Linked DNA regions of Rosistilla oblonga. The protein of the gene in region 1 binds, or shares a complex with, the protein of each later gene. Links are inferred from orthologs where the notes say so. Each region holds a gene or a part of one and is shown on either strand. Other genes may lie near its edges.

Region 1 (15,267 bases):
GCAATTCGCGGAGCCCGATCGCAAAGACGTTTTTGAAGATCGGTTCGTCGATCTGTCCCAGCAGCATCTTCAAACGATGCTCTCCCTGGGCCAGCCCGTCGGTTCCGGTGACGGTCAAGCTGCCGTTGCCATCGGCATCGGTCAATTGGGCGCGACGCCGCAATTCGTAACCGCCGCCGGGACCGGTGACGCGCAGCGCCCCACCCGGCGAACCACCATAGACCGGTGGCAGGTAACGCTCGCGGCGTTCGCTGGTAAAGCCGTACAGCATCGCGCGCAGAAACTGCATCAGCGTTGTCTTGCCAGCCTCGTTGGGACCGTAGAACAACGTCATGCCATCGGGCAGACTGTCGACGCTTAAACCCGTCCAGACGCCAAAACCATCTATTTGTAAATCTTTTACCTTCACCGGTAGACCTCCCTGTGACCGGTGGCGCGATCATTTCGCCATGATGAAACTATCGATACTCTTTGCCGTCACCAACCATCGCGAGCCGTGGTTTGCCGCCGCGCAGCAATTCCACCCCCAACAGCGTTGCGTGGTCCAAAGTCGCTGCGCGGCTGGCAGGATCTGCCTCGACCAACGCGGCTTCCATGGCGGGTGCCAATCCCGGATGTTCTTCGGTCAATGACGCCAATTGTAGGTCGCGCCCGCCTGTTTTACGGTGTGTTCCCGCAGCACGCAGAAAGTCACCTAAGATCGTATCCTCTTCGAGCCACGATTGGGGAAACTGAGGTGGTGCAATCACATCCAGTTTCACCGACCAAGCTGCCGGGCTGCCGTGTCCGAATTCGCGACGCAACCACGACAGCAGTTCTGTCGGGTCGCCAGCGCCCATCGGCGAATCGGCTCCCAAGTGGATTTCCCAGCCGACCAGCAGATGCCGGTCGCCATGTTCGTGTTGCAAGCGAGCGATTCGCTGCGACAGCAGGCTGCGCAAATCGCTTGCGGTGCCCAAGTCGGCTCCGCCAAGTTCGACGTTGACGTAACGGAAGCTGTCCGATTCGATGAAGTGAACGCGGCTGCTGCCATCGGCGTCGATGTCGACCAAGTGGAACCCGTGGGCTCCGGTTTCGCTGAGGCTGCGCCCTTGTGGCGAACCACAATAGCTTGCACCGACGCCCGCGGCACCGTCCAAGGTGCGGCGTTGATGTTCGCCACCGAGTGCCCAATAATCGAAGCGGCCTTCCGCCAATGCGGTTGCGTCGCTGGTGCCGTAGCCCAACGCGATCGTGAACTCTTCGACGGGATCGTGCCGGAAACTAGGGACGTGCAGACCGCTGCGCCCATCGTTGCTGCGACCGACGACAACGGCGATCGTATCGCCGGCGCGACGGACGTAGGCTTGTTCGGATCGGTCTCTTGGGAAGACAGTCACGTTGGGAGGCAACGCGAGTCCATCGCCTAGCTTAGCGAGATCGTCGACTTGCCCTGTCGTCCAAAAGACCTGAATGTTCTGTTGATGCAGCTGTTCAAACTGTTCGACCAGCATCGCCATCCCACGTGGCCCGGCGGTGATCGGATGGAACAGATCGCCCGAGAGCAACACAAAGTCGACGTTTTCGAGAACCGCGGTTTCGAAGACCGTCGCTGCCGCCTTCCATGCCGCTCCCGCCATCGCTTCGCGCAAGTGCTGCGGGACTTCGTCTAGGTCGCCCAAAGGACGTTCCAGATGAAAGTCGCTGGCATGTATAAATCGAAAGGATTCGCCAGTCATCGTTCCCTCCTGGCCCGATCGGTTTTCAAATCTACCACGTCTGCCACAGCCGTGCGGCGCGCTCTGTCGGTATTATCAGTCGCAGAGTTTAACGAAAATATGGAATCTTTACCAATATCTGTTTTGGGACATAACGGAAATCGAGGGAAGAAAATTCCTGCTCGAAATGCTAGCTTATGCGGCGGTATCTCTGCTGGAGGGGGGATGCAAACTCTTCCCGACCGCGAGAACTGGATAAGTTTTTGGCGAATAAATGGCAAAACGGATCGGTCTGTGAGAGGCGTTTCTCGGGCGGCTGATTCTTGCGAAACCTTGCGAATCGTTGATGCGGTTCTTTCCGTGCGGACACGCTCAGGTGGTTAGGTACCCCGTCTTGGGTAATTGCTGGCTTTCGGAAAAGAACTAAACTCGGCCACCCAGCGGGAGGTTGAAGGCTCTCCGCCTCGCACCCCTGGTATCGCTATACCTCTTATATAGATGCGGGATCGCATGGACATTGCAGTACCGGAAGAAGCTGCCGAAGCGGCGTCGAATCAAAGCGTTTGGCGTCAGTGGCTGATGGTCGTTTGCCTTGTCTATCTATTGATCTGCGCTGTCGGCTTGATCGGCTCGGGGTTTAAGACCGCGACGGGCAGCCAGGCGAAGCAGATGTTCGAATTCGCCACGAACCCATTTGCGGGCTTGGTGGTCGGTACGGTCGCCACGGCGTTGATCCAATCCTCCTCGACGGTGACCTCGATCATCGTTGGTCTGGTTGCCGGAGGCCTGCCCGTATCGGTCGCTGTGCCGATGGTGATGGGAGCGAACATCGGAACATCGATCACCAACACGATCGTGTCGCTTGGGCATGTCCGCGAGAAGAAGGAGTTTGCCCGCGCCTTTTCAGCGGCGACGGTGCACGATTTTTTCAATCTATTGGCCGTGGTGATCTTCCTGCCGCTCGAGATGGCGACGGGGTTCCTGGAGAAAATCGGCAGCGGGCTGGCTGGCATCTTCGTCGTTGGCGACGCCTCGATGGGAGGCTTGAACTTCGTCAAAGCTGCGACCACGCCGGTCGTTGTGTTCTTTAAAGATGGCGTCGCTGGGATGGGGACGACGGCGGGCGGGATCGTCTTGATCCTATGTGGGATCGTGCTGATCTTTCTCTCGATTCACTTTGTCGGCACGCTTTTGAAGACGTTGATGGTTGGCAAGGCCAAGGAACTGTTGCATTCGGCGATCGGCAAGGGCCCGGTTTCGGGAATCTGTTCGGGGACGCTGGTGACCGTTCTGGTGCAGTCCTCCTCGACGACGACTTCGCTGATGGTGCCGCTGGCAGGATCGGGCGCCTTTGGGCTGAAGCAGATCTATCCGTTTACGCTGGGGGCCAACATTGGAACGTGCATCACTGCGCTGTTAGCCGCTACGGCGGTCGATGGGAACTCTGCGGCGGCGCTGCAGATCGCCTTCATTCACTTAACCTACAACGTCCTCGGGGTGTTGTTCATCTTTGGGGTGCCGATGCTGCGGTATCTACCGGTCAAGGCGGCGGAGTGGCTGGGCGAAACGGCGTCGGAGAACAAACTGGTCGCGTTGGCTTACATCTTAAGCGTCTTCTTTGTCATCCCAGGAATGTTCTTGGGCGTCACCAGCATGCTGTAGCCTTTTGCAATGGTCGGGAGCGGCCTGTTCTATCCGCGGTCGCCGGGGGCGCGGCGAACGATTTACCAACCCACATTTAGGAAGGGATTTATAAATGTCGGACCTGCCTCGGATGTCGATCAAGAGTCTCCGCGAACTGATTGCGAAAACCGAATTAACGCTCGATGAATTGAAAACCGAGCTGCACCATCGCGAGGAAGCTGCCCAGGACTCGGAGATCGATCATCTGGAAGACCACATGAAACATGCGGAGATTTCGCTGCAGTCGATTCGCGACTTCTTCGTGATCTTGATCAATGAGTGCCGCTCGCGACACTAGCGGTTTGTCAAACTTCGATCTTAGGACTGTTGGTGGTGGACGAGGTTACGAGTCCCAATAATCTTTGGCGCGAAAGGACTCGTGACCTCGTCCACCACGCTAAAGTCAAAAGTGGATGAAGCACTAGTGGTTGAGCGTTCCTGTGGTGTAGGGCGCCGTGCTTTAGAAAACGCCGGCGCCGAAGCTGTCGTCGTTGTCGTTCCCGCCTCGCTGCGAGCTGGCTTCCCCGCTGGGACGTTGATGGAAATGCGGCGCCGGAGGCGGAAGCTTGGCGGGCAATTCAGAGGCTTGCGGTGCGGCGGCCGCGGCGACATCTTCGCTGTCAAAATCGTCGTCGTAACGTGAACGGTAACCGGGCTGTTGCGCGCGTTGCAGTTCCAGTTCGAACTCTTCGATCACGTGTCGTTGGATCTGTTCGCGACATTCCGAATTGATCGGATGAGCGACGTCGGCGTACAGTTTCTGAGGCCCGTCGTTGTCGCCATTGCCACCACGCTGTTTGGTTCCGCATTGATTGCAGAACGGGGCGCGCAGATAATTCTTGTGGCCACATCGGTTGCAGTGACCTGTCAGTTTACGGCTGGGCATCGCGACAAATGGCCCGTTGGTGCCGTCGATGATTTTCAAGTCGCGGATGACGAAACAGGAATCAAAGGTGATCGAGCAAAACGCTCGCAATCGATCCTCTGAGTTTTCCATCAGCTTGACGCGTACTTCGGTGATATCCACTGTCCGACCCTCCCTAACCGAGTGCTGTTAAAATTATCCCATATCCCGCGTGGGGCTGGCAATGCAAACCGAATGCGCTGCAAATGCGCTGCCGATGCCGGCGGCTTGTAGATTGTGAGCGATTCTCGATGCGACCGCTGCGTTGGGGCAGACGCCAAAACATGCTGATCCGCTGCCGGTCACCTGATATCCCAATACGGGCGTTCGAGCGATCGCCGAAAGAACGCGGTCGATCCACTCGCTGGTCGCGCGAGCGGGCTCCGACAACCGATTCAATAACTGGGATGCGATCTGAGTGCCGCGGCCCCCGACAAGTGCGGCGAGCATCGCTGCGGCGGAGCTGGGCCGCGAGGGGACTTGGCAGCGGCGATAGACCTCCGCCGTCGAAACGCTTTCCGGCGGATGGACGACGACAAAGTGCAGCTTGCCGCCGATCGAAACCGGATCGATCCGTTCGCCACGTCCTGTCGCGATCGCCGCAGACATCGATCCCTGCGGCGAACCAAAGAAGAACGGAATGTCGCTCCCCAGTTCTCCCGCAAGCTGCAATAGGCGTTGGTCATGCTGGTCGATCTGGCACAACTTAGCGGCGGCTCGCAACGCGCCGGCTGCATCGCTGCTGGCACCGCCCATCCCCGCTCCCGCCGGGATCGTCTTGGCGATCGACGCGCGAAAACCGTCGGCGATGGAAAACCGCTGGCGGAATTGTTCCAGAGCTCGGGTCACGAGATTGTCTTGCGAGCGAGGTAGCGTGGCGACAGCCTGGGAACCTCGATAGCGCTCGACAACGGCGGCTTGATGTGGCAGCCAACCGCATTCGACGCGCACATCGTCGGAATCGGATAACGCTACGCGGATGCGATCGAAGCGATTGATCGCAACCATCACCGTTTCGAGTTCATGGAAACCGTCGGCGCGGCGATCCAGCAGCTCGAGAAACAGGTTCAGCTTGGCGGGGGTATTGATCTCAACCGCTTGGGGTTGGTTCGCATGCATGTCAAGTTGCTACCTAGCGTCAATGATGTTCATGCCACCGACATAACGATGGGGCTGCGGACAAGGTGTTCAGTTGCAAGCCCGAGATCTGTTACCAACGCGCGACCGATATAAGGAGAATACAAGCTGGAGTTATCCGCGCGTTGCCAGCAAACCTAAGAACGGATTGTACGCCGATCCAAGGGGGGGTCAAGAAAACAAATGGCAGCTTAAAGTGAGTTAATCGCACTTTATTGAGGGATGGTGCTGCCTAGTGCCCCTAAATTACCAGGGTTGTCGCGAGGGCATCCGGCTCGTGGCCAGCGACGATCAGCGTGAGCCGGCCCGGCGTTGGGGCCACAGCGCCAACGCGTTGGCGGCTAGGACCAGGGCCCCCCCGATTACCAGGGGCGTGCTGAACGTCTCGTTAGCGTAGGCGACGGTGCAGCAGAGGCTGAGCGCTGCGGGAAGCGTCATCGCCCACAACGAGGCGAAGACCGGCTCAAGGGTGTAGATCACGGCGGCCTGCCCCGCCGAGATCATCGGTTGGTACTTGTTCATCCAAGCGAAAGCGATCAGCGACGGGATCGAGCAGAGCAGGATCAGCATTAAATAGAAGGAGGGTTTGACGGCCAGCGACGTCCAACCGCCGACGGCTGATTCGGGAACATGGAATTGCAGCCACGCGAATGTGCAAAAGGCGAGCAGTGCCGTGGTGGCGAACATGCTGGGGGTAAAGGCGATCGAGTGGTAGCGTTTGCCCAGTTGATCCAACAGCAGGATCTGGCCGCTGAAAAAGAAGACTGAAAGCAGAGTCAGCCAGTCGCCGGTGGTCCAAGTCTGCCGCATGTCGGCAGCGAAACCGATTCGCCCATCGCGCAATTGGATCACTTCCGCCAGGACGGCGACCCCGAACAGAGCCAACATCGCTCCGGCGATCACTGTCGGCCGCGGCATCCGCCGCTGGGCGATCGCCGAAATGATCGGGGTCACCACGACCACCAGGCTGGTCAGGAAACCGCTGCGCGAGGCGGGGATCGTCCCGAGTCCGATGACTTGCAAGATCAGCCCCATCACAAACATCGCCCCGATCGCGGCGCCGGCCAGGACATGCGGCATCTGCACCTGGCGAAGCGTGCGGTGGAAGAAGAGCAAATAGAGAAGCATCGCGGCGGTAAACCGGATCCCGATCATCCAGGCGGCCGCAGAGGATCGCAGCATCGGCGACGCGGTCAGATGTGTTACCGAGAAGTGCTCATCGACCTGCATGTTCAAGCACTTCATCATCGGAAACGAAAGCCCCCACATGCTGTTGACCAGCACCAGTGCGACGATGGCACGTCGACGATCGCTCGGTTGGACGGGGGCTAGCATCGCGGGGACCCAAGAGGCCGGTAGGCAGGGGATGGCAAAAGTTCCGATCTTAACGATTGCCGAATTGTTTCCCAGCCGACTTGCCTGCAGAACCGACAGGTTCCTCACCTTGCGAGCCTCTCTGATTTGTTCCGACAAAACAATCCGATAATAGAGCGTACGGTAGCTGCACGAAATTTGAGGCGCAGCGGAGAGGTCGGTCGACCAGGCTCATCGCCGTCCAGACGCATCGGTTCACCGCCCGTGGGCAACGGATTGTTTCGAAGGGGAAGACGTTGGAAAAATCAAAGTTCGAAACCAGTTTGCGACGCTGTGCTGTGTTGTTGATGAGCCTGTCGACCAAGGCGGCTACGATCGTGATGTCGCGGTTGACGACCGCGCAGGTCGAAGCGATCAGCCTGGAGATCGCGCGGATGGAATCGGTCGGCGGGACCGAGCAAGAGGAGGTGATGCATGCCTTTATGGGAACCAAGACCAGCGCGCTGAACGTCAGCTGCGGCGGCTTGAATCTCGCCAAGGAACTGATTCGCCAATCGATGGGGACCGACGCCGATCCGGTAATCCAACGGATCGAACAATCGATCGAACAGAAACCGTTCGCCTTTGTCCGCCGGATCGAGCCGCGAAATCTGATCCAGTTTGTTCAAGACGAACATCCGCAGACGATCGCGCTGATCCTGAGCCATCTGCCCGAAGGCTATTGCGCCGAAGTCTTGTCGGGGTTGGATCCCGAGAAGCAGTTGGAGGTGATCCAACGGATCGCTGTTGTTGGAAGCGCCGACACGTTGGCGATGGCCGATCTGGAACGCGGCTTGGAGATGCGGTTGGCTAGTTTGGTCAACGGAACCAACCTGCATGTCGGCGGCGTCGAACATGTGGCGGGAATCTTGAACGTCTCCGAACGCTCGGTCGAACGGACGATCATGGAAGCTCTGGCCGAAGAGGAACCCGAACTTGTCGACGAGATCCGGCACCTGATGTTCGTCTTCGAAGACATCGCCAAGATGGGCGACAAGGACATCCAGTCGCTGTTGAAGAATGTCGAAGCGAGCAAGTGGGCCTGTGCGTTGAAGGGTTGCAGCGAGCCGTTGGTCAACAAGGTGATGAAGAACATGAGTTCTCGCGCGGCCGACAACCTTCGCGAAGAGATGGGCTTTCTCGGCGCGGTTCGTTTGTCCGATGTCGAAGCGGCTCAGCAGGGGATCGTCGACATGGTCCGCACGCTCGAAGACGCCGGCGAGATCGCGCGTCCCACCGGCGAAGAGGAAGAGGAGTTCGTCAGTTAGGGTGTCAGTCCAGGAGATTTCATCTCCATCGCGATCACTTTTTCCTTAGCGCCAGCGGCGATCATGTCCAACAGTTGCTGCAGCTTTCGGTGAGTGAAATGCGTTGTTGTGACCACTAACCCACTCGACGAACCGCTTTCGGTTTCAATCCCCCGAATCACGCTGGGGCCGCCGAGTTCTTCCCATGTGTCGGGGGTGACGGTCGCGGTAATCAGATCGATCGCATTGCGATCCGCTTGCAGGCCGGTCTCCCCCGACCAATAGATCCGCGTAATCAACTGCGATTCGGCGGCCTCCACGCTGGTGATGACAAGATGCTCGTTTGCAATCGTATGCGTCAGGTCGAGCTCGCTCAAAATGATCGAGAGGGCCGCTTCTAAGCTGGCCCGCTTGATCGCCGTGGTTACCGGAATGTCGGTTGTTAATCCCAGATCGTCCAATCCTCGACGATCGATTCGAATCGGGATCCCTGCTTTATCGGCAAGTATCTCGATTATGTTTTCAAGCGGTTCGTCGCTAAACATTGCCTCGACAGGGCGTCGCAACGCTTCTTCGATCGCCTCACTCGAAAAGCGGTCCACGTCGCTTGCCGAGTTCTTTGGCTGGATCATCTTCGCCGATTTTTCAAGGTCACCCGGTGTTGGATCTTCTGTCGTGGATGGTCCCTGGAACAGGGGGCCTGATTCTGGGGCGGCCGTGCCGCAAACGGATTGGCGTTTAGGGTGGGAGATTCCGGTTGAGCTAGTCCCGTGATCGGCAGCGAAGCGATCAGGAAACCTGCGACAGCCAGGGGGGCGATCGTTGCTGAATTCATGGCCAAAGACTCCTGCGTGAGATGAAGAGGGGCGCGGCAGAAGAAGCTGTGACTTGTTGTGGCGTGGGAAGTCGCTTTCTGTTGCTCTCTGCTGCGCGTAGTGCTCCTTTAGGGACTTGTATTCATACCGGTTAGTCCGCCCCAATGCATGCGAAATACCGGAAAAATTGTGGAATGCAGAAACATTGGGAATCGGCTTTGCGTTACGCGTTTTGATGTCCAGGGAGATTTTCTTGGTACAGGCAATACAATCGTGATCGTTGGTACAACATTTGGTTGCACCTTCTCTTTTTGCTAAGGAATGCTATGTGTTCCATCGCATCGATCTTCGGTCGACTTAATTTAGATACTTCGAACGGGGGAAAGCTGTATCACCCCCGTTCATCCCTGTTTTTTCTGCGTCTTAAGGTTAGCTGGGCGGGCCGCGAACGGAAGATGATTCTGCGATGTCTCCGCCCCACGAATGCGAGGATTTCCAATGGTTCAAGCTTACAATCCCACTCGTTTTTCGATTCCCACCTGGCCCGCTTGGGCCCAAATGGTGGTCGCTTGTTTTGCGGGGGCGCTCGCGGGCGGTTACATATCTGCCAAAGTTGCCGTGTCGCGGAGTGATGAATCGATTCGTCAACAGATGGAGATGCGGGCGATCGATCGTTTTGTCTCTTTAGGAGGTGAAGTCCTACGCGACGGCGACAAATTGAGCCCCGTCGGGATGCCCGCTTTGCGAGGGCTGGGGTTCTACACGATTCGCTCTGCCAGCGATGTCCGTCAGGCGATTTTGTATGGCGGAACGCTGCCGGGAATTACGCAGTTACACTTTGCACCGTTTGGTGTGAACCGCGTCGGCGCCGGGGTTACCGATGGCGACGTCTTGCGTTTTGCCAACCGGAACTTCAAAAATGTCGAATACCTCGACCTCTCCAACTGCCGCATCCAGGACGCTTCGGTGATCCAACCGATGGTCGACCTGAAGCGGCTGCGTCTGGGGAACAACCCACTGACAAAAAACGGTGTCGAGTCGTTGAACTTGTTGGATTCGGTTGTTGAGTTGTGGATCGGTTGGCCCGACCGAACGATCAGCCCCGACAGCATGTACCGCAGCGCCGAGCTGCGAAAAACGCTCGTCAAAGCGTTGACCGAGATGGACAAGCTGCAGAAGGTGCATCTGTATGATGACATACAACTGACGCAGTCCGAAAAGGCTCAGTTAGGGGAATTGGAGTTGGTCAAAGCCTATATGAATTAGTAGACAAGTGGCGGGCAGATCGTAGACGTCGCCGACAAGTTTGTGGATAATAAGCCGCTCGCAAATGTGTGGATTCTGCCGGAATCCTCACCGCTGTGAGCTTTCCCCCACCTGTCTGTACTGTCGATCGAGAGGATCCCCCGCATGAGATTGTCGTTGTTAATAATCGTCTTGGTGTCCGCACTCTCCGCCTCTGCGGCGGAGGTCAAGCTGGAGAAGGGGGATCACATCTGCCTGATCGGTAACGAGTTGGGCGAGCGGATGCAGCACCATAATTATTGGGAATCGCTGCTACACCAAAGCTTTCCCGAGCACGAACTGACCGTTCGCAACCTCTGCTTCCCCGGCGATGAGCCGATGGATCGGATCCGTTCGAAGAACTTTGGCGATCCCGATTCGCATCTGACCCACAGCAAAGCGTCGGTCGTGATGATGTTCTTCGGTTTCAACGAATCGTTTGCCGGTGAAGAGGGACTGGCGGAGTTCACCGACCAGATGACTCAATTAGTGAACGAAACCAAGGCGAAGGACTATAGCGGCAACGGGGCGCCAAAGATCATCCTCGTTTCGCCGATCGCGTTCGAGAAGACCGGCGACAAGAACCTTCCCGACGGCAGCCAGCACAATCCGCGCTTGGAGATGTACACGGCGGCGCTTGCCGATGTTGCGAAGCAGACCGAGGTGGGATTTGTCGATCTGTTTCACCCGTCGCAAAAGCTGTTCGAATCGCACGACGAAAGGCTCACGCTCAACGGTTCGCATCTGAACGAAAAGGGCTACCAAGCGTTGGCTCCCGCGTTTGTCAGCGCGATGGGAGGCAGCGATGCCGCCGAGATCAAGCCCGAACTGAAGGCGGAAGTCGACGACAAGAACTTTCATTGGTGGCACCGCTATCGCGCCGTCAACGGCTTTTCGATCTACGGCGACCGCGGTTTGGCGGGCCAAGACGGCACGCGAACCTACAACAATCGCGACGTTATGGAACGCGAGCGGGCGATTCTGGATCAGATGACCGCCAACCGAGATGCTCGGATCTGGGCGATCGCTCAGGGCCGCAGCGTGCCTGCGGAAGTCGACGACAGCAACACGCTGCCGTTTATCAACGTGACGACCAATGTTGGTGGCGCCGACGATGTAAACAAGAAGCGGGGCAAGTTGGGATCGTTGGATTACCACACCGCCGCCGAACAGCAGAAGATGTTCGAATTGGCTGATGGGCTGCAGATCGAACTGTTCGCGTCCGAAGAACAGTTCCCCGAACTTGCTAATCCCGTCTCATTGCAGTTCGACAACAAGGGGCGATTGTGGGTCTCGACGATGGCTTCGTATCCGCACTGGCAACCCAAGAGCAAACTGGACGACAAGCTGCTGATCTTGGAAGACGTCGATAACGATGGCAAGGCGGACGAGTGCAAGGTCTTTGCCGGCGGCTTGCACCAACCGACCGGGTTCGAGTTGGGCAAGGGAGGCGCTTTCATCGCCCAACAGCCCGACATTCTGTTTGCTCAAGATCTCGATGGCGATGACGCCGCTGACACCGTGATCCGCAAGCTGGCTGGCTTCTGCTCCGCCGACTCGCACCACGGTATCTCCGCATTTGAATGGGGCCCCGGCGGGAACCTCTACTTCGAAGAGGGGACCTTTAAGTACTCGCAGGTCGAGAGTCCCTACGGCCTAAATCGCTTGCACGAAGCGGGCATCTGGCAGTATCACCCCGTGACCGAACGGTTTGGCGTGCACGTCAGCGTTGCCTTCTCGAACCCTTGGGGACACGTCTTCGATCGCTGGGGCCAGAACTTCATCGGCGATGCATCCCCCGGCTTCAGCTACTGGGCTGCACCGATTTCGGGCAAGATCCAATATCCGATGAAACACCCCGGCGGATCGCAGCATCGCCGCGTGGCGAATCTGGAAACCAGTGGCGGAACCGCCGGTGGCGATCCCAAGTTCGCGCTGCCGACGCTGTATCCAAAGCGAACGCGTCCGTTGGGCGGATGCGCGATGATCTCCAGCCGTCACTTCCCCGATGAATGGCAAGGGAACTTTCTGGTTACCAACTGCATCGGCGACCGGGCGGTTTTGAATCACAAGATCACCGAAGACGGTTCGGGCTTCGTTGGCGTGGAAGTCGAAAAAATCGTCGAAGGTAAAGACGGCAACTTCCGCCCCGTCGACTTGCAGATCGCCCCCGATGGCTCGCTTTACGTCGTCGATTGGCACAACGCGTTGATTGGACACCTGCAGCACAATCTGCGCGATCCGAGCCGCGATCACAGCCATGGCCGCATCTGGCGTATCACGCACAAGACGCGTCCGTTGGTCGAGCCTGCGAAGATCGCGGGTCAGCCGATTCCGGCGCTGTTGGATCTGCTGAAGCTGCCCGAAGATCGAACTCGCTACCGCGTGCGACGCGAGCTGGCCGAGCGCGATCCCGCGGAAGTTGTTGCGGCGGTGAACCAATGGACCGAAAACTTGGATCCATCGGATGCCGATTATGAGCACCATCTGACCGAAGCGTTGTGGGTTTGCCAAACGCATCACGCGATCCAGACCGAACTGTTGGACCAAGTCTTGAACGCCAAGGATCACCGGGCGCGAGCCGCGGCGACACGCGTCGTTTCGTTCTGGGCCGACGATCTGGACAGCCCGATCGAATTGTTGACCCCACGGATCAACGACGAACATCCACGCGTCCGCTTGGAAGCGGTCCGAGCGCTCAGCTTCCTCAGCGGCGATGAAGCTGCCGAACTGGCGTTGGAAGTACTGAACCACGACGTCGACGATGCGTTGCAGTACACGTTGGAAGAAACGCTGCGTCAGTTGGAACAATAACCGACGCAGTGGGAAAGGCGGCTGGAGTCGAGGCTTCAGCCGACTTGCTTTCGTTTAATAACGCGATCGGCTGGAGTTAAGGCTTCAGCCGATTTTTCGTTGAATCGGGGGACTCAATCGGCTAAAGACTCGACTCCAACATCAAACGTCAGCATGACGTTGCCGCACTTTTCGCCGGTCAGGACGTAACCGAAGGCGTCGCGGATTTCTTCCAGCGGATATTGGCGGTCGATCAGTGGGGCAAACTTTCCCTCGGTCAGCAATGCGCCCATCTGCTGCATGCTGGCAGCGATGTTGGTTGGCAATGGGAAGCGAACGACTTTGCCTCTCAGGCACGGAGTCACCAGAGCGAGCAGCGGGTTCTGGCAGCCCCAGCCGAGTTCCGAAGAGATGTAGACGCCGCGGGGCAGCAGTAGGTGTCGGCAGCGACCGAAGCTACTCTTGCCAACCGCATCGAGGACCGCGTGAAATCGGGTGCTGGTTTGACGGAAGTCTTCGCGCTCATAATCGATGATCTCGTCGGGATTGAGCGTCTCGACTCGCGGGATATTGGCGGTGCCGCAGACCGCGGTGACGATCACGCCTTTGTTCTTTAGCAGCTGGACGACCGCCGATCCGATCGCGCCGGAGGCTCCGTTGACCAGCACGCGGTCCCCTTGGTGCACCTGCAAGCGTTTGACGAAGTTGGCTGCGTAGTGAGCCGCTTCGAGACTCGCCGCCGCATCGACGAACGAAACTCCCGCTGGCATCTTCGCGACGTTCTCGCGTCGGCCGGCGACCAGATACTCCGCGTGCGAACTAAGTCCTTCGTCGTGAAAACCCCAGACGCGGTCGCCGATCTCAAATTCATCGACCTCCGCTCCGACGGCAACGACTTCGCCGGCAAAGTCGGTCCCGGTTGTCGCTCGCTTTGGATGGATCCATCCGGTCATCGGTCGCATGATAAACGGCTTTGCCATCAAGACGGCGCAATCGGTGCGATTAACCGTTGTCGCGTGGACGCGAACCAGCACTTGATCGGGCCCGCACTCGGGGCGATCGATCGCACAAATCTCCAAGACCTCCGGCGGTCCATAACGGTGGCGTACTGCCGCTCTCATCGGTTCTGGCATGGTTCTCGATCGACGTTATGGTCTCAAAATTGCGACTCAATTGACGGCCGCATTATGGCGATGGAGCCTCCATACTTCCACCGGCCTGTGTCGGCCTCCGGCCTTTTGGTGATGACGCTGCATTCGGCCCGGAGGCGTACGCTTCCGGCAGGTTGTATGCCGGCCTCCGACCTGAAAAAAAACGTAGGTAGGCGTGAGGGGAATCTTGATCCCAATGCCGTCCTGAGCCCAGCCGATTCAGTCACGCAGTGCGGTCGATGTCAGACGCTGGTGGGCTGCCAAGACGCAAATCGCCCCAGGCCGAAGGCCGACACACGAATTGCCGGCGGTGTAAACCGCCGGGGCCAGTAAGGCGCACTGGAACCCAGGCCGAAGGCCGACACACGAACTGCCGGCGGTGTAAGCCGCCGGGGCCAGTAAGGCACCCTGGAACCCAGGCCGGAGGTCGACACATGGATGAATTGCTGTGTCAGCCGCGTTTCCATCCGCTACCGCGTGCAGCGATAGACAAACGCAGGAGGCAGGTTGCGCCAGACCGTGGGGCTGTATTCGACTGTCGAGAAATAATCGCCCAGGCGGCGTTTGAAGCGTTGGCCGGCGGGCAACAGCAGACCTTGCCAGTAGGCGAACGTAGCGAATTGGCCACCCGGTCGCAGCACCTGCATCATCGCGTCGATGCATTCCCGCTGCAGCGTATCGGGGAACGAAGCCCAAGGCAGTCCGCAGACGATCGCATCGACTTGTTCGATGCCGCGAGCTTGGCACAGCGCGACGACGTTGGCCACGCTCTCTTCGACAACGTCCACGTCGGGCAACTTCTGCTGGACGATCGCGACCAATTCGGGATCGCGTTCGATCGCGAAGAACTTGGCGTCGGGATGCAGTTTCTGGACGACATGTTTCGTGAAGACGCCGGTTCCCGGTCCGTATTCGACGACGCCGCGAGCCGATTCCCAATCGAACCAGCCGACCATGGTTTGGGCGAGTTGTTCGGAACTGGGGGCGATCGCGCCAACCGCTCCCGGCTGACGCAGGAACGATTTTACGAATTGCAGCGAATTGTTTCCCAACAGATCGGTCCGTTGCTTGAAGAATGGAGGTGAGTCGTCGAGCGGCCGCGCTTCGCAGCTGCTGCCGAAATGATAACTCCCCATCGCCTCCTCGGCGACCGCACTGGACTCCCCACTCTCGTTGTCCGTGACTACCGAAGCCGTCACCCTT
Region 2 (15,412 bases), 4.3 Mb from region 1 along the record:
CCGAAAGCCACAGAATAAGTCTCGTTTACGACGCTGGATTCGCACCCTGATTGGGCAATCCGATATGCGTAACAACGGTTCGCGGTTTCTGCGGCTGGAACCTTTGGAGCATCGTCAGTTGTTGGCGGGTGACGTCGATCTGCTGCCACCGATCGCTCCAGCCAGCGACGAAACGGTTCAGTATGCGATGATGTCGACGACCGCTGCCGAGGGGGAAGTAACTCCCGAAGGCGAAGCGGCGCCCGATCTTGTCGCCTTTGCCAAAGCCCTCTCCGATGGCGGAGTCGTCTTCTTCGGAGCGGCTTGGTGCCCGAACTGCACCGAGCAGAAAGAGTTGTTCGAGGACGGGCAGAACTATCTTCCGTTTGTCGAAGTCACCAATCCCGATCACAGCCTCAATGCGACCGGCACCGCCGAAGGGATCTCCAGTTTCCCAACTTGGCGATTCCAGGACGGAACCGAGGTCGAAGGGGTTCTGTCGCTGGCCGATATCTCGCAACGCAGTGGCATCGCGATCCCTCAGGGAGAAACTCCCAGCTTTGTTCCCGTCGGCAACCAGAGCGTTGGCATCGGTTCTCCGCTGCATGTCCCAATCGACGCTTACGATCCCGATGAACAACCGTTGACGGTAACTGTCAGCAGTTCGGATCCGAATCTGTTGGAGGCGTCGGTGGTCAGCGGCAATCGCAGCTGGCGGCTGAAGATCGCCGATTATGGCGAGATGGTCTTCGAGTTGTACGAACAGCGGGCCGAGCGGCCGACGTCGCGGATCATCGAATTGACCGAGGACGGATTTTACGACGGGATCACGTTCCATCGCATCTTGGACGATTTTGTCCTGCAGGCTGGCGATCCCTTAGGTCTGGGCTCTGGCGGTTCGGACCTGCCCGACTTCGACGATCAATTCCACGAGGATCTGCAGCACAACGCGACGGGCATCCTGTCGTACGCCAAGACCACCGACGACACCAACGATTCGCAGTTCTTCATCACCGAAGGGGACTCACGCCACCTCGATTTCAATCACTCGATCTTCGGTCAATTGGTCGAAGGAGAAGCGGTTCGCGAAGCGATCAGCGAGGTGCCGACCGACAGCAGCGGCCGGCTGACCACCGCGTTCGCAAACGCTTTTGGACAGATCACGATCGAAGAAGCGTCGATCTTCACCGACAACGAAAACTCGGTTGTCATGCTGAAGCCGACCGGCAACGGGACCGGCCCGGTGAGCGTTACGATCACGGTCACCGACAGCGACGGGAACCAAACGTCGGAAGTGATCACGGTGAACGTGACCGCCGACAATCAACTGAACTCCAACGGCAAGCCGTTCCTGGGTGATCTGAGCGACGTTGCCACGACCGCTGTACAGCCCGCCACGATCCAATTGTCCAGCAGCGATGTCGAAGGGGACGCGGTCACCTACGCTGCGTTTAACGTCGGCACCGTCGGCTACACTACGTCGGTCAACCAATCGACAGGGGAAGTCACCGTGACGCCGCCCGCCGGTTTTGTCGGTACGTTCGACGTGATGGTTGGTGTCAAAGCGGCCAGCAGCACCGTGACCACTGCCGATTCGACATCCTTCGATCTGCAGACCCTCAGCGTGACGGTGCAAGCGTCGGCGTTACAGGGTGTTAGTCTCGATGCGGCAAGCGATACCGGCGTCAGCAATAGCGACGGAATCACCAGCAGCACCAATCCGACGTTCACGATCACCGGAACCACAGCCGGTTCGACCGTCGAACTGTTGTCGGGCACCACGGTGATCGGATCGGCTGTCGCCACCGGCACGACGACTCAGATCACGACGACTGAATTGGCGGCCAACGGCAACGGCACCTATTCGATCTCGGCGCGGCAGACCAGCGGCGGGACGACCAGCGCGGCGACCACTCCGATCACCGTCGTCTACGACTCGTCGGCTCCCGCGGCACTCAGCACGCAGATCGCCTCACAAGCGATCGCCGGATCGCTTTATACCTTGGATCTTGGACACGTTGAAGAAGGCAACGGACTCGTCTACTCGCTGGCCAACGGGCCTGCGGGGATGACGATCAACGCGCAGACCGGCGTCGTTTCCTGGACTCCCACAACCGCTCAGGTTGGCGATCAGTCGTTTACGGTAACGACTTCGGATCGAGCGGGAAACAGTCGCGACAACCAGTTCAATCTGAACGTCGGCGAAGAAGCGACGGTGACGTTGGACATGTCCTTCACCGATCTCGATGGCAACGCGATCACCCAGTTGAAGCCGGGGGACGAGTTCCTGCTGAACATCACCGCGATCGACGAACGGTTGTTCGAATCGCTCAAAGGTGTCGCGACAGCCTACTTGGACATTCTGTACGACCAAAATTTGGCGGAACCGGTTGGGAACAATCTAGTAATCGATGTCGACGACACCGACGATGAGATCGCCGATTCGCCCTTTACGTTCACCAACAGCTTCCGCGACTCGCGACGCGGTTCGGCGGCGACGCCTGGTTTGATCGATGAATTGGGAGCGTTCTCGACAAGTCCTCCCGGCCTGCAAGCTGGCTTGGTCTCGATCCATTTCCGCGCCTTGAGTGCGGGAACGCTTGTCTTCACCGGCGATCCGGCTGACGGAAACGGAACCGAGGTTCTGGTCCACGGCAGCGACGACGAACTCGATCCATCGAAGGTCAACTTCGGCAACGCGTCGATCAACATCGTCTCTACCTTCAGCGCCGCCGACGACATCTTCAACTTCGATGAAGATAGTTCCAACAACGCGATGGACGTTCTGAGCAACGACCAGTTGTTGGTTTCCGGAACGACATTGACGATCGTCAGCACCAGCACTCCGGTCAACGGCGGTACGGTTTCGATCGTCGGGAATGGACAATCGCTGTCGTACACTCCCGGGGCCAATATCAACGGAGCCGACGAGTTCACCTATACGGTCGAAGATCAGAACGGATCCAGCCAAACCGTGACGGTTTCGGTCGGCTTGCAACCTGTCAACGATCCGCCAAACGCTGTCGCCGATACTTTCAGCGACATCAACCGGGGCAGTACCGGCAATGTGCTGGAAGTTTTGGACAACGATACGATCTCGCCCGACGAGAACGAAACGCTGCGAATCATTTCGGTTGGCACAACCAGCCACGGCGGAACGGTTACGATCGCCTCGGGCGGTAGCTACATTCAGTACACGCCCGCCGCTAATTTCTCTGGCACCGAAACCTTCAACTACACGATCAGCGATCGGACGACCGGCGGGCTGACCAGCACCGCCACGGTGACTGTCAACGTCTCTGCATTGAGCACCGGGACGCATACCTTTACCGTCCTCGAAGATGCTGCTGCGACGTCGTTTGATGTTTTGACAGGCGATCGGGCAGCGAATCCCGATGAGGCGAGCATCTCGTTGCAATCGATCGTTTCGACTTCGCACGGCGGAACGGCGTTGATCACCAGCGATGGCCAGGTTCAGTACAAACCCGCCGCCAACTTCTTCGGCACCGAGACCGTCGTCTACACGATCCTCAGTGGCGATGGCGATACGGGGACCGGAACGATCACCTTTAATGTCGATGGCGTCAACGATCCTCCCGTAGCGGTCGACGATTCGTTTAGCGTTGGGAAATCGGGTGGCGCTAAGACGCTGTCGGTGCTCGACAACGATACGATCGGCGTCGATACCAACGAAACGCTGACCATCGAATCGATCAACACCGCGAATCTGACCGGCACGGTGACGATCAGCAGCGATAAGCTGTCGCTGGTCTACACACCCAACGGAACGTTCACTGGAAACGAGACGTTCACCTATCAGATCGCCGACGGCAATGGCGGCCAAGCGACAGCGACAGTAACAGTGAACGTGCTCGATTACGTGCCACGCGACTTCAACTTTACGATCGATAGCACATTCTTGAACACGTTTGGGTTCGATGTGATCCTGAGCGGCACCGACGAATTCGGCAACGCTGTCAACGCAACCGTGACGGTCGATGCCGCCGGCACGTTCACCTTTGCCGATCAAGCACCGGGCAGCTACACGTTGACGGTTCCGGCGATTCCGTTCTTGATCGGTGCCGAACAAGACCAAGTCTTCGCGATCGAATCGGACATGGACGATGGCGATTACACCGCACCGGCGATCGAGATCGGCGCGATGCATCCGTCTTATATCGCGCTCCGCGATTGGTTCGGCAGCACATCGCGGGAGAACGTCGTATTGGCGGTTGTCCAAGAGGGTGATACTCCCGGCATTAACCTGCAGGTCTCCAACTTGGCTTCGGGCCTGACCGATCCGAAGGTTGTGTTGAGCGACGACGGGTCTCAGGTGATCGTCACGGCTACCGTCTCCAACGGTCTGGCCTCCTCGGCGCTCGACGTCGATTCGGACGATGTCGATATGCGTGGCCAAGAGGGCGATTTCATGCTGCTTCGGATCAACGCGCCAGCGGCTACTGAATTCACGCCCGTTAGCAGTTCGTCGTCGGCTAGCGGAACCGCCGCGGCGGTCTTTGCCGAGGGAGAGGCGTCGAGTTCGGCGATGGTCCTGCCGTTGGGTTCAGCCGATGTTTGGGGCGATCAGCAGGCCGATTCTCAGTTTGCCGGCGACGTGCCCGGAGAAGACGACGACGAGGATGACGAGACCGTCGCCAGCGACATCGTGTTTGCCCAGTTGGGTGATTTGAGCTAGTCGAGGGGCAATTGCTGCCTCGCGCCGACGGCGGGAGCAAAAATCCCGCAGAATCCAAGCCCTGCGTCCGTTTACCGCAAACATCCCCTCTGTGGGGTGGGGCGAGGTTCGCAGTGGCGTCGATCTCCTCCTAATCGGCCGTCTCAATTGCTAAAAACCTGGAAAATGCAGGGTTTCCGTGACGCGGCGACTTGCGGAAACAGGACTTTCCGACGTAATCTTTGCCAATTCGCCGTAAAGGTAGCAAACACTACGAAACGTACTTAAACACCTTCTACCGATAGAAAGGACCATTCATGGTAGGAAAAGCTCCAACCAAGACAGAAATCTTCAATGCAATCGCCGAGTCGACTCAGTTGACGAAGAAAGACATCGCTGCGGTTTTCGACGCTCTGAGCGCTGAAGTTGCCACCGCTGTCCAAGGCCCTGGTCAGTTCACCATCCCTGGTCTTTGCAAGGTCACGGTTCGTGAGACCCCAGCCAAGCCAAAGCGCAAAGGCCGCAACCCAGCGACCGGCGAAGAGATCTGGTTGCAACCAAAGCCAGCATCCAAGAAGGTCACCATTCGCCCGTTGAAGGCGTTGAAGGAAATGATCTAAGTTTGATCGTTCCTTAGCTCGAAATAAAAAGCCAACATCGTCCCGCGGTGTTGGCTTTTTTCGTACACAGTGGGCCCTGCCGACGGCGCCGTCGCGGAACACGCTCTCACGCCCGCCGGCGATTCCACCAGCTCACGGCACTTCCGCTGCGAGATTGCTACGACTTCGCCGCTTCGGTCGCGGGCGGCTTGGGACGCATGTCGATGTGATCGCGGATCCGGACAGCTTTTTTGCCCTTCAACGCTCCGATCGTCGCTTTGAATTTAGGGACGCTCTGAATCGCAACTTCCAGCGGTTTGTCGATCAGGTGTTCGGTGGTGATCACGTCGCCGACGTCCATGTTCAACAGGTCGCCGGTTTTGATCTTCGATCGCGCGAGAGTTACCGTCAGTTCGACTAGGGCCGAATCGAGCTGCGTCTCGAGAGCCTGCTTCGACTCGGGCGTCGCTGGATTGCTGGAGTAGCCGCCCCAGCCTTTGCTCGACAGTTGGCTGCTGAAGCGTTCGATCGTGTTGTAGGGGATGCATAGATTCATCATCCCGCGGTTCTTCCCCATCGTGACCTCGAAGCAGATCAAGACGATCACTTCGTTGGGAGGCACGATTTGAACCAGTTGCGGATTGCTTTCGATCGATCGCAGCGTCGGTTCCATTTCGACGACGTTTTGCCACGTCGATTGCATGCCGTCGAGAAACAGCTGGGTGACCCGAGCCATCAAGCGATGTTCGATCTCGGTCAGCGCCCGATTGGGCATCTCGTTCGGCTGAGGATCGCCGCCGAGCATCCGGTCGACGACGGCAAAGGAGAGCGCCGGCGCGATGTCGAGGATCCAATTGCCCTCCAGCGGTTTAACGTCGAGCACGCAGAAGCAGGTCGGGGTATCGAGGCTGTAGACGAATTCGCTGTACGTCAGTTGGTCGGCGCTGACCAGCTTGACTTCGGTGATGCTACGCAACAGCCCTGAGAGCTTCGCGTTGAAGGCTCGCCCGAGTCCTTCGTGCAACGACCGCATCGCCCCCATCAGCTCCTTACCGACGCGTTCGGGGCGTTTGAAGTCGTAGTTCATCGGTCGCAAGCGCGGATCGTTGACCCGCGATGCCGACGCCGCCGAACGCGGGATCGCGTTGGCTGTGGAACTTGCCGCCGGCTTCGGAGCGGGCTGGCTGGCCCCTTCGGATTCCATCGCGCGGATCAGGTCTTCGACTTGATTCTGGCTGAGTATTTCGTCGGACATAGTCGCCTTCCTTGGCTGATAAAGTCTTCCGCTGGTGCTCCGGTTGGTTCACGCTGCTGCCGCTCGCTTCCCTCGCGAGCGATGGCTCAGCTGCGGACCTGTCCCTGGCCGTTGACCACATATTTGTAGCTGGTCAACTCGGTCAACCCGCACGGCCCACGGGCATGAAATTTATCGGTCGAGATGCCGATCTCGGCGCCGAGTCCAAATTCGCCGCCATCGTTGAATCGAGTGCTCGCGTTGACCATTACCGCGGCGCTGTCGATCGCATCGGTAAACCGCTCCGACGCGGCGAGGTCCTTCGTTACGATCGCGTCGGTGTGATGCGAACCGTAGCGGTTGATGTGTTCGATCGCCGATTCCAGGTCGTCGACTACGCGGACGCTGATCTTGGGGCCCAGGTATTCGGTGCTCCAGTCGGCTTCGGTCGCTGCCGACGCTGCGGGGACTCGCTGGCAGGTCTGCGGGTCGCCAACGATCTCCACGTCGTGCTGAGCCAACGCTGCAGCGATCTGCGGCAGGAAGGCATCTGCGACGTCGCGGTGGACCAGCAGCGATTCACAGGCGTTACAGACGCCCATGCGGTGGCATTTCGAATTGACAGCGATCTCGACCGCCTGATCGAGGTTCGCATCGCGGTCGACGTAAACGTGACAGTTGCCGTCGTAGTGTTTGATCACGGGCATCGTCGCTTCGCTAGCAACGCGGCGAATCAAGCTCTCGCCGCCGCGCGGGATCGTGACGTCGATCAGTTCGTGCATCCCGAGGAAGTGGCCGACCGCGTCGCGATCGGCGGTGCTGACCAACTGCACCGCGTCGGCTGGCAGACCGACTTCGGCCGCGGTTTTGTTGAGGATCTCCACGATCGCCGCGCTCGAATGCGCCGCCTCTTTGCCGCCTCGCAAGATCACCGCATTGCCGCTTTTGACGCAGATCGCAGCCGCGTCGGCGGTCACGTTGGGACGACTTTCGTAGATGAAAAAGACGACGCCCAGCGGTACCCGGCGCTTGATAATTTGAAGGCCATTGGGACGGCGAAAGCCTTCGATCACCTGGCCGATCGGATCGGGCAAGGCAGCGATTTCGCGGAGCCCCTTGGCGATCGCCGCGATCCGGTCGCTGGTCAGCCGCAGCCGATCGACTTCCGCGTCGGTCAAGCCAAACCCCGCTGCAGCTTGCAAATCGAGAGTGTTTGTTTTTTGGATCTCCGCTTCGTGTTGAAGCAGCGCGTCGGCAGATTGCAGCAACCAGCGGTTTTTAACTTCGGTGCTCAACGTCGACAGCTGGCGCGACGCACGATGGGCGCGCTCGGCAACATCCAGGCAATAAGATTTCAGGGAAGGTGTTTCGGCAGTGGTCATCAGACGCGGGATGCTCCAGCAATCAAAGGCGGTTCGAAGTGTTCGTGTCGGGATCGGATCAGGTCCGCGGCAGGCGGTGCCGCATCGAATCACCTGACGTCAGTATCTGTCAGTCCTTGGGATTGGTCAACGCGATCGGAACGTGGGATCAATAGTCGTACCACAATCCAAATCCGATCAGGGGTTCGTAGCTATCGTAGAATGACCATTGCTGGCTCTTGCCTTCGTAAAAATCGACGCCCAGCCGCAGCAACGCCCCGTCGCGGCCTCGCCACGCCCAACCCGCCTGTAGCGTCAGGCTGCCGCCGTAGTCGAGTTCTTCTCGGAGATGGGCGTGAGCGGCGGCGAACGGAGCTCCTCGCCAACCGGTGGGGGCTGTTGGCATGAATTCGATGCCAAACATGAACTCCCACTGCTCGCTGACGTCCGAATAAAACGCCCAGCCGACTTCGCCATAGGTCCGCAGCCGCTCGGTGATCCAAAAAGCAGCTCCGGCGAACAGCACGTCGCGGGAAAAGTTCAAACGATCGTGGTCGGGGTTTTTCAGTAGGAACTCATCGCCTGTGTGCGAGCTCAAGTGGTAATATCCAACGCGAGTTTGCCAGCGTCCAAATCCAAAGGACAGCGGCACGCCGGCGCGGAAGTCGACCGAACGGACGTCAGCCTCCTCCTCCATGTCCAACCGCACCTGCGCCGAACCTTCGATATCCAATTGCATCCCGTGACGAAACGGACCGTTGGAACGATCGCCAAATCGAAACAGGCCAAACCGGCCGCCCAACGTTCCATCGAGCAGCAGGTTGTCACCCTCGGGACGCGTGAACCGGCCTGCCAGACGCGACGCCTTTTCGTCGGCCAAATAGACGGGATAGATCGAATCCTTCGGCAACAGTTGCCACTGCCAGACTGTGGATTGGGGCGACATTCCCAGCGGTTGCAGCGTCTGGGGAGCAAACGGCAGCGGGGCCAATGGCAGCGGCGGGAGTCCCGCGACCTGCGTCTGGGGCGGAGAGGTTTGGTAGGGATCGAACGACAGCGTTGGCGAGTCGTTTAGCGCCGCGGTGATCGCACCGGGCGTGGGGAGCGACTGGCTTGTCGTGGGCGTTAGCGAAGCGACTCGCTGAGCGATCGCCGCGTCGCAGCAGAGCACGGCCATCCACAACGCAATCGCGCAACGATGTCGATCTACGTTCATGCTGCCGGTGCTTCCATAAATCGATGATTTTCCGAACTGCCAGTCACTGAAAGAGAACCCTCTTCAGGATCGGTGCCCGCCTAGGATCTCGAGCCGCCGTCGGCACAGATCGGGCGTTTCTCCACTCAAAATTCCATATTTAGAGATTTTGACGTTTCGGGGCCAGATGAGTCGCACGCTAGCGACAGCTTCGGAAATCGTCTCTCAACTTGCTTGCTGAACGCCGTTGCGCCACCACGCTGGGGGTGGTTGAAATTGGCATCGATTCGCCGCCACAGCAGAAATGCCCAACGTTTTAGGGGGGCAAGCAAAATTCAACCGTTGAATTAATCGGATTGATCTATCAAACTGGAACCCACCATTAGGAAGTTGGGTCGATCTTTGGCGGTTAGCGAAGCACGAAGCATTCGCGTGTTTATTGTGAACAATCGATCAAATTGCTTTTGATTCTCCGAGTCAACTCTTTGCAACCTACCCATCCGGGTGGGGCTAGGACGCTTTCCGATGGCACGAAGACGCCGAAATACGGCTGCTGATAGTCCACTAACACTATTTGATATCTTTGCCGCGGTCCTCGAATATCGCTGGCGCGCTGCGTTCACCTTTCTGTTGGTGCTAGCTCTGTCGTTAGTGGCCATTGTGCTGTTTCCCAAAAAGTATGAATCCGAAGCGAAGATGTTCGTTCGGTTGGGGCGCGGTAGCGTGACGATGGACACGACCGCCACCACCGGTCAAACGATCTCAATTCAAGAGTCGCGAGAATCGGAGATCAATTCGATCACCGATATGTTGCAGAGTCGCCAGTTGGCGGAGGATGTGGTCAACGCGGTCGGAGCCGATCGGATCCTGGAAAAGCACTCCTGGATCGAACAGATGGTCGATCGGGTCTCCGCGATGATGCCCGAAATGCCCGTTGCAGTCGCCGAGACGGGCGAGATGGGAGAGATGACGCCGGAACAAATCGAGCAGCAGGAGCGATTTGAATCGGCTGTTCGCTACGTGATCAAAAACACAAAGATCAACTCTCCGAAGAAGTCGACGACGATCACCGTCGTGTGTCGCGCTCGCACGCCCCAGTTGGCGCAAGACCTAACGACTAAGTTCCTGGAAAGTCATAACCGGATGCATCTGGATGCCTACAAGTCTCCCGGTTCGTACAAGTTCTTCGAGGAGAATTTTGCCGAGCACGAGCGGATGGTTAGCGATTACGAAGACGCCATGCGCGAGGCCAAAAACGATATGGTCGTGATCACGATCGAAGGCAAGCAGCAATCGTTGCAGGAGCAGGTGACGAGCGTTCAAAAAGAGATTATCAACGCCAGCGCCGAACTGTTTTCAGCAAGGGCGAGTCTGTTGGATTTGATGGCCGACATGGAACGCTTGCCCGAGGAGATGGCAACCGAGACGACTCGCGGGATCGCGAACGAAGCGAACGATAAGATGCGCGATCGGTTGTACGAATTGGAGATCCGCGAAAAGGATCTTGCCTCGAAATATAAATCGGTCCATCCGAAACTTGTCACCCTGCGGCAACAGCTAAACGATTCCAAGACGATTCTCGCCTCGCAGGAGAAGGAGCGGGAGCACAATGTGATGTCGGTCAATCCCGTTCGTCAGGACGTCCATAAATCGCTGCTGACCGAAAAGTCGCGGATCGCTGGGCTCGAAGCCAAAGTCGATGCGTTGCGAATGGTCGAGCAGGAGTTGAACGAAGAACTACAGAAGGTGAACTCGTTTGAACTCACCTCGTCGGAACTCCGCCGCAGGATCCGTATCGCCGATAACAATCACCGCATCTACGCTCAGAAGTTAGAGGAATCGCGAATCAACAACGCGTTGGATCAAGAGGCGATCTCGAATGTTTCGATCGTTCAAAAACCATCGTTTGTGATGAAACATGTGAGTCCCAAACGAAGTCTGTTGGGCGCGTTGGGGTTCTTGATGTCGATGTTGTGTGGCGTCTTTGTGGCTGTCGCCAGCGATCGCTTTCGCGGCGTCGATGATGACTATGCCAAGCTCGATCAACGGTTGGCTCAAATCGAATCCCGAGCTACCGATCGCGTGGCATCGGAGCCGGGCGAGAATCGCGTTATCGAGGCGGCCGAGTCGGAAGTTGGTGACAATCACCATTCCGACGGTGAGCAGAATCACGACGACCATCCTCACAACGATTGATAAACCGCTCGATGGCAACTGTTGCATACTCTCGGGTTGATGAACGCCCTGTCGCGACGAGCGGTTCCAGCCGGCTGGTCACATCGTTTGTGGCGTCGCTGGTCTTTGCTGTTGTGTTCCTCAACGCCGCCGATTTTCGCGGCGATACCGGGGAGGAGTTCAGTGTTCACTGGCAGATCTATCTCCGCTTGCTGATCTGTGCAGTTTGTGGCGGTACGGGGATCTTGCTGGTCTCCAAATCCTACCGAGCCTTTTTGACCTTCCCCGGTTTTCTGATCACGCTGTTGATCGCTTGGATCGGTGTGACGCTGCCGTTTTCGGTCGACCGTACCTATTCGCTGGCGGCCTACGTTTCGCTCGGGGCGGTCGCGATGTTGATTCCTGCCGCGATGCAGATCCTGGGTGGCTATCGCTATTTGATGATCGTCGCCGCCGGTTTGATGACCTTCATTGTCGGTTCGTGGATCGCGTATCTTGTCTTTCCCGAAATCGGAATCTTCAAAGAGCAGATCACACAAACCGAAGTCCTCGAGCGGATGGGCGGGCTCGGTCACCCCAACGAACTGGGACTGTACAGTGCGTTTACAACGGTTCTGTTTGCAGTGCTCGGGTATGGTCGACGGCTGAGCTACCTCATCGTGGTTCCTGCGATGCTGTTGAGCTTGGTGACGCTAGTTGTCTGTTTCAGCCGCACATCGATGGGGATCACGCTTGTCGGGCTGCTGGTTGTCTATCGCAAGGAACTGTTCACGCAGCAGACGGTGATTGCAACGCTGCTGTTGGCGATCCTCGCGATCCCGCCGATCTTTGTCGTTGCAGGAACCGGCGGATTTGATTGGCTGGTCGGCGACGCTTTAGAGAAGTTGTCCAAATCGGGGACCGCCGATGAACTGACAACCGCAACCGGGCGAACCGATATTTGGGCGTATGCAATTCAGCGGATCGGCGAACAGCCGCTGCACGGTTACGGCTATATGACCGCCCGGTTCGTGATGGAAAAGTACAGCTACCATTGTCACAACATCGTGCTCAACATGTGCTTGAACACGGGAGTGATCGGAGGCATGACGCTGTTGTCGATGGTCCTCTACTTCGTCTATGCGATCTATCACGATCCGCGTTACGAAGTCGACGGCTTGGTGGCTGTTATCTTGGCGGGCGGCTTGATCGACGGATTGTTGTTCGCCGCAGTTCCGTCGGCTGCGGTCTTGATCTGGTTTTCGGCACTGCTGTGGCGGCAACTCGATATGAAGTTTGATCCGCCACAGCCCGAGACCTTGTGATTGCGATCAGTTCTTTTTCGCAATCCCTAGCTTTTCCATTTGGGCCGCGATGTCGGCGCCATGCGAAGCTGTTTTGACACTCTTGTCAATGTGTAGAATCTTTCCATCTTTGCCGATGTAGTAGGTCCAACGACTCGAAACGCCTCGCGGGCTCAAGCAGCCCAACGCCTTGGCAAACGATTTGTCAGGATCGCTTAAGATTGGATAATCCAGGTCCAAGCTGGCGGCAAAGTCCATGTTCTTCTTGACGTCGTCACAGCTGGCGGTGAAGTAGGCGACTTCGAATTGCTTCAAGGTTTCGCCAGCTTCTCGCATCGACTTGCACTCCTTGGTGCAGCCACCGGTGAAGGCTTTGGGGAACCACGCGATCACAATCGCCTGCTTCCCTTTAAACTGCTCGCTGGTGTAAGTCTTGCCGTCGCTGCCGACCAGTTTGAATTCGGGGACGTCGTCGCCAACTTTGACTTCAGCTCGCGCCGTGCCGGACATCAGCAGCAGCGACGCCAACAGCATCGCTCCCAATACGTATACTTTTTTCATGCGTTCGATACCTTCTTGAAGATGAAGCTGTCGCGCCACACTCGGGCGCGTTCTCCAGCGTCCCCATTCTATCAACGCGATTCGGCCCGGGCTATGAAGTGCTCGCTTTCGCTTGAGTCGCTGCCGAACGCCGCCGCCGCTAGCACAGCAGTCTTCGGCGCCTAAACCGTTCTTGGTGGTCAGTCGATTGCGGGCGAGTCGAGGCCAATCGTCGACGCCTGTTTTTCGTAAGCCGCGGCGATCTCGTTTTGGTCGAGTGCGCGATAGGCTTTTGCGAGCGCTCGCAACGTATCTGCTTTCGCCCGATCGTTGAGCTGGGGAACGGCGGTTTCCAGATCGGCGATCGCCTCTTCCCAACGTTCCATTTTCACCAAGATGTGGCCGCGTGTGTCGCGGAATCGGTTTGCGATTTCCCCTTTGTTGCCAACCAGATTCAGAGCTCGATCGGCATAGCTTTTCGCAGCGTCTAATTGCGGAGGATCTTGTCGAGCGACCAGCCATGCCATGTTGTTCAGCAAGACCGGCAGATTGGGATTCTTTTGATAGCCAAGATCCATATGAACCTTCGCCGTGGCATCGTCGCCGGTCAACATCGCTCGCGTCGCAACTAATAGATGGACCGACGCGTTGGCTTGTCCGCTGGCGAGTAGATTTCCCAAAACTTGGCTCGCCTTGTCTTCTGCGATTCCACTTTCGTCCAGGAATCGCATCAGCCGTTGCAGAGCGATTGGGTGATTGGGGACCAGTTGGATTGCTCGCTCGATCAATTCCAGCACGCCGCTGAGTTCTAGATTCTGCGACGAGCTCTTGGCACGAAGATCGTCGGCATGTTGCACATACAGAGATGCCAGTGCCGAGCGGAATTCCGCGGCATCGGGACTCCGTTTCAGGCCTTCCAATAAGATGGTTTCCGTTGCTCGAAAGCCTTCGGTTTGGAAGGTTGCTTGCGCGAGTGCCAAGCGGTTCTTATTGTCGTTTGGATCGTTTTTAAGCTGGTCGGAAAAGTGAGTGGCAGCCGCTGCAAAGGCTTGCTGCTCGCCCTTCTCATCTCCTTGTTGCTTCTTTAACTTCGCGATCAAGAGCCAGACTTCCGGCTTGCTTTGAACAACCTTTTCGAGTTCCCGAGTCGCCGACTTTAGATCGTTTTCCGCCACATAGATCTTCGACAGCGTGCTCGCCGTCCACTGCCGCTCCGCGGAAATCGAAGAGGCGGCGATCAGGTGATGCTTCAGCTTTGCTGCTGTCTGCGGATCGATATTGTTTCGTTGGACGATCTGTTTGGCGACAAAGAGGTGAGCATACGGATATCCGATAGCGTCGGCGGGCGCCAGCTTGATCAGCTTCTCTTGAGCATTTTGTAACCGCCCCACCCGCAAGTCGATTACTGTCTGGATCCATTGGACCTCGGGGCGGTTTTCCGCCCCCAGTGCCACGAGTTTACTGGCGTATCGCTCGGCAACCTCGGTTTGATCCGACTCGACAGCCGTGCTCAAAGCCTTCAAATATCGCGGTTGCAAGAATTGGCTCCTGGAGCGAGTCCATACGCATGCGCCTCCGATCGCCAACGCTGTGATCACTGCTGGTGCAGCGGGGAGCAGTTTGGACCATTGCCGCGACGCAATCCAGGCTCCGAAGTTGAAGGCGTTGCGACGTTTCTGCTGTCGGTTTTTGCGAACGGGTTCCATCGCTCAGCGGTCTCCCGTTTTGGCGGCGACTAAAGATCGAAGCGTTCGAGTCACCTGTTGGTGTAGATCGATAATCGCTTGATCCGAGAGGCGGTCCGACTCATTGAGAATCGGCGCCAGCACTTGCACTTGATATGTTGGCTCGTGAGAATTCTCTCCCGCATCGAGGATGCGACTGAATCGGCCGTGGAGGTTGGCAGCAACTCCCTTTGTGTCGGGGGGCGGTTGCAACGCGGCGCCTGAACGTCGGAACAAGCAGAAAGCTAATAGGCTGGTGTGCCCCGAGCGGCTGGCTAGTTCCGCGTACACGATGGGAGGAAGTTCATTGTCGCTCGGCAACACCTTCCGAGATGTGAGCTCTTTGCCTTGGTTTTCGTAGCAGATGATCAATTCGTGCCAATGCCGGAACGGGTAATCGATCGATACAAAGACTTCGTAATTGTTCCGCCGGTAGGTCCAGATCGCACTATGCTCCCCAAAGAAATTTAGGGCGTCGCGTTTCTGTACCTCAAAGCCTGATTGTTTCCAACCATCGATTGCGAGAGGCAGATCGGTAGCGACAAAGGTGACGTTGGACTGCGGCAACGATTGGCGTTCCGCATATCCTGCCCCGGCAACAAGCGAATAGAACTGTCCCAGTAACAACGCGATGAACAGTGGAGAGG

What was found.
Region 2: the proteins of fliG (region 1) and fliM are in contact, whole or in part, in a crystal structure (PDB 4QRM), measured with the Thermotoga maritima proteins. The link is inferred for Rosistilla oblonga from one-to-one orthologs. Residues at the interface, in WP_004082903.1 of Thermotoga maritima: Phe122, Ser125, Glu126, His127, Pro128, Gln129, Thr130, Val133, Glu157, Arg161, Leu164, Leu165, Arg167, Ser169, Glu171, Val172, Glu175, Ile176, Asn179, Lys182; in WP_004081085.1 of Thermotoga maritima: Tyr124, Leu127, Asp128, Ile130, Met131, Gly132, Gly133, Pro134, Glu136, Pro139, Arg141, Thr144, Glu145, Ile146, Glu147, Ser149, Ile150, Lys153.

The regions. Positions count from the first base shown.
Region 1 is NZ_CP036292.1:5,267,897-5,283,163, reverse strand. The notes cover bases 6,278-9,036. They hold fliG (flagellar motor switch protein FliG), read left to right. Parts: upstream 6,278-7,031; coding sequence 7,032-8,042; downstream 8,043-9,036. Other genes in these bases: CA51_RS18665 (DUF4974 domain-containing protein), read right to left, coding at 8,039-9,001; CA51_RS18675 (DMT family transporter), read right to left, coding at 6,278-6,756. Outside these bases: CA51_RS18705 (ATP-binding protein), read right to left, coding at 1-409; CA51_RS18700 (metallophosphoesterase family protein), read right to left, coding at 459-1,718; CA51_RS18695 (Na/Pi symporter), read left to right, coding at 2,208-3,359; CA51_RS18690 (hypothetical protein), read left to right, coding at 3,454-3,678; CA51_RS18685 (SpoVG family protein), read right to left, coding at 3,841-4,407; ispE (4-(cytidine 5'-diphospho)-2-C-methyl-D-erythritol kinase), read right to left, coding at 4,441-5,403; more of CA51_RS18675, read right to left, coding at 5,713-6,277; CA51_RS18660 (leucine-rich repeat domain-containing protein), read left to right, coding at 9,335-10,102; CA51_RS18655 (PVC-type heme-binding CxxCH protein), read left to right, coding at 10,247-12,934; CA51_RS18650 (NAD(P)-dependent alcohol dehydrogenase), read right to left, coding at 13,048-14,034; CA51_RS18645 (class I SAM-dependent methyltransferase), read right to left, coding at 14,535-15,263. UniProt on the Bacillus subtilis protein: One of the proteins that forms a switch complex that is proposed to be located at the base of the basal body.
Region 2 is NZ_CP036292.1:963,074-978,485, forward strand. Bases 4,471-7,374 are described here. They hold fliM (flagellar motor switch protein FliM), read right to left. Parts: upstream 6,509-7,374; coding sequence 5,432-6,508; downstream 4,471-5,431. Other genes in these bases: CA51_RS03380 (Ig-like domain-containing protein), read left to right, coding at 4,471-4,675; CA51_RS03385 (HU family DNA-binding protein), read left to right, coding at 4,972-5,274; CA51_RS03395 (glutamate-5-semialdehyde dehydrogenase), read right to left, coding at 6,595-7,374. Outside these bases: more of CA51_RS03380, read left to right, coding at 65-4,470; more of CA51_RS03395, read right to left, coding at 7,375-7,869; CA51_RS03400 (DUF1207 domain-containing protein), read right to left, coding at 8,018-9,064; CA51_RS03405 (GumC family protein), read left to right, coding at 9,569-11,239; CA51_RS03410 (O-antigen ligase family protein), read left to right, coding at 11,251-12,522; CA51_RS03415 (peroxiredoxin), read right to left, coding at 12,529-13,062; CA51_RS03420 (tetratricopeptide repeat protein), read right to left, coding at 13,242-14,579; xrtU (exosortase U), read right to left, coding at 14,751-15,412. UniProt on the Bacillus subtilis protein: One of the proteins that forms a switch complex that is proposed to be located at the base of the basal body.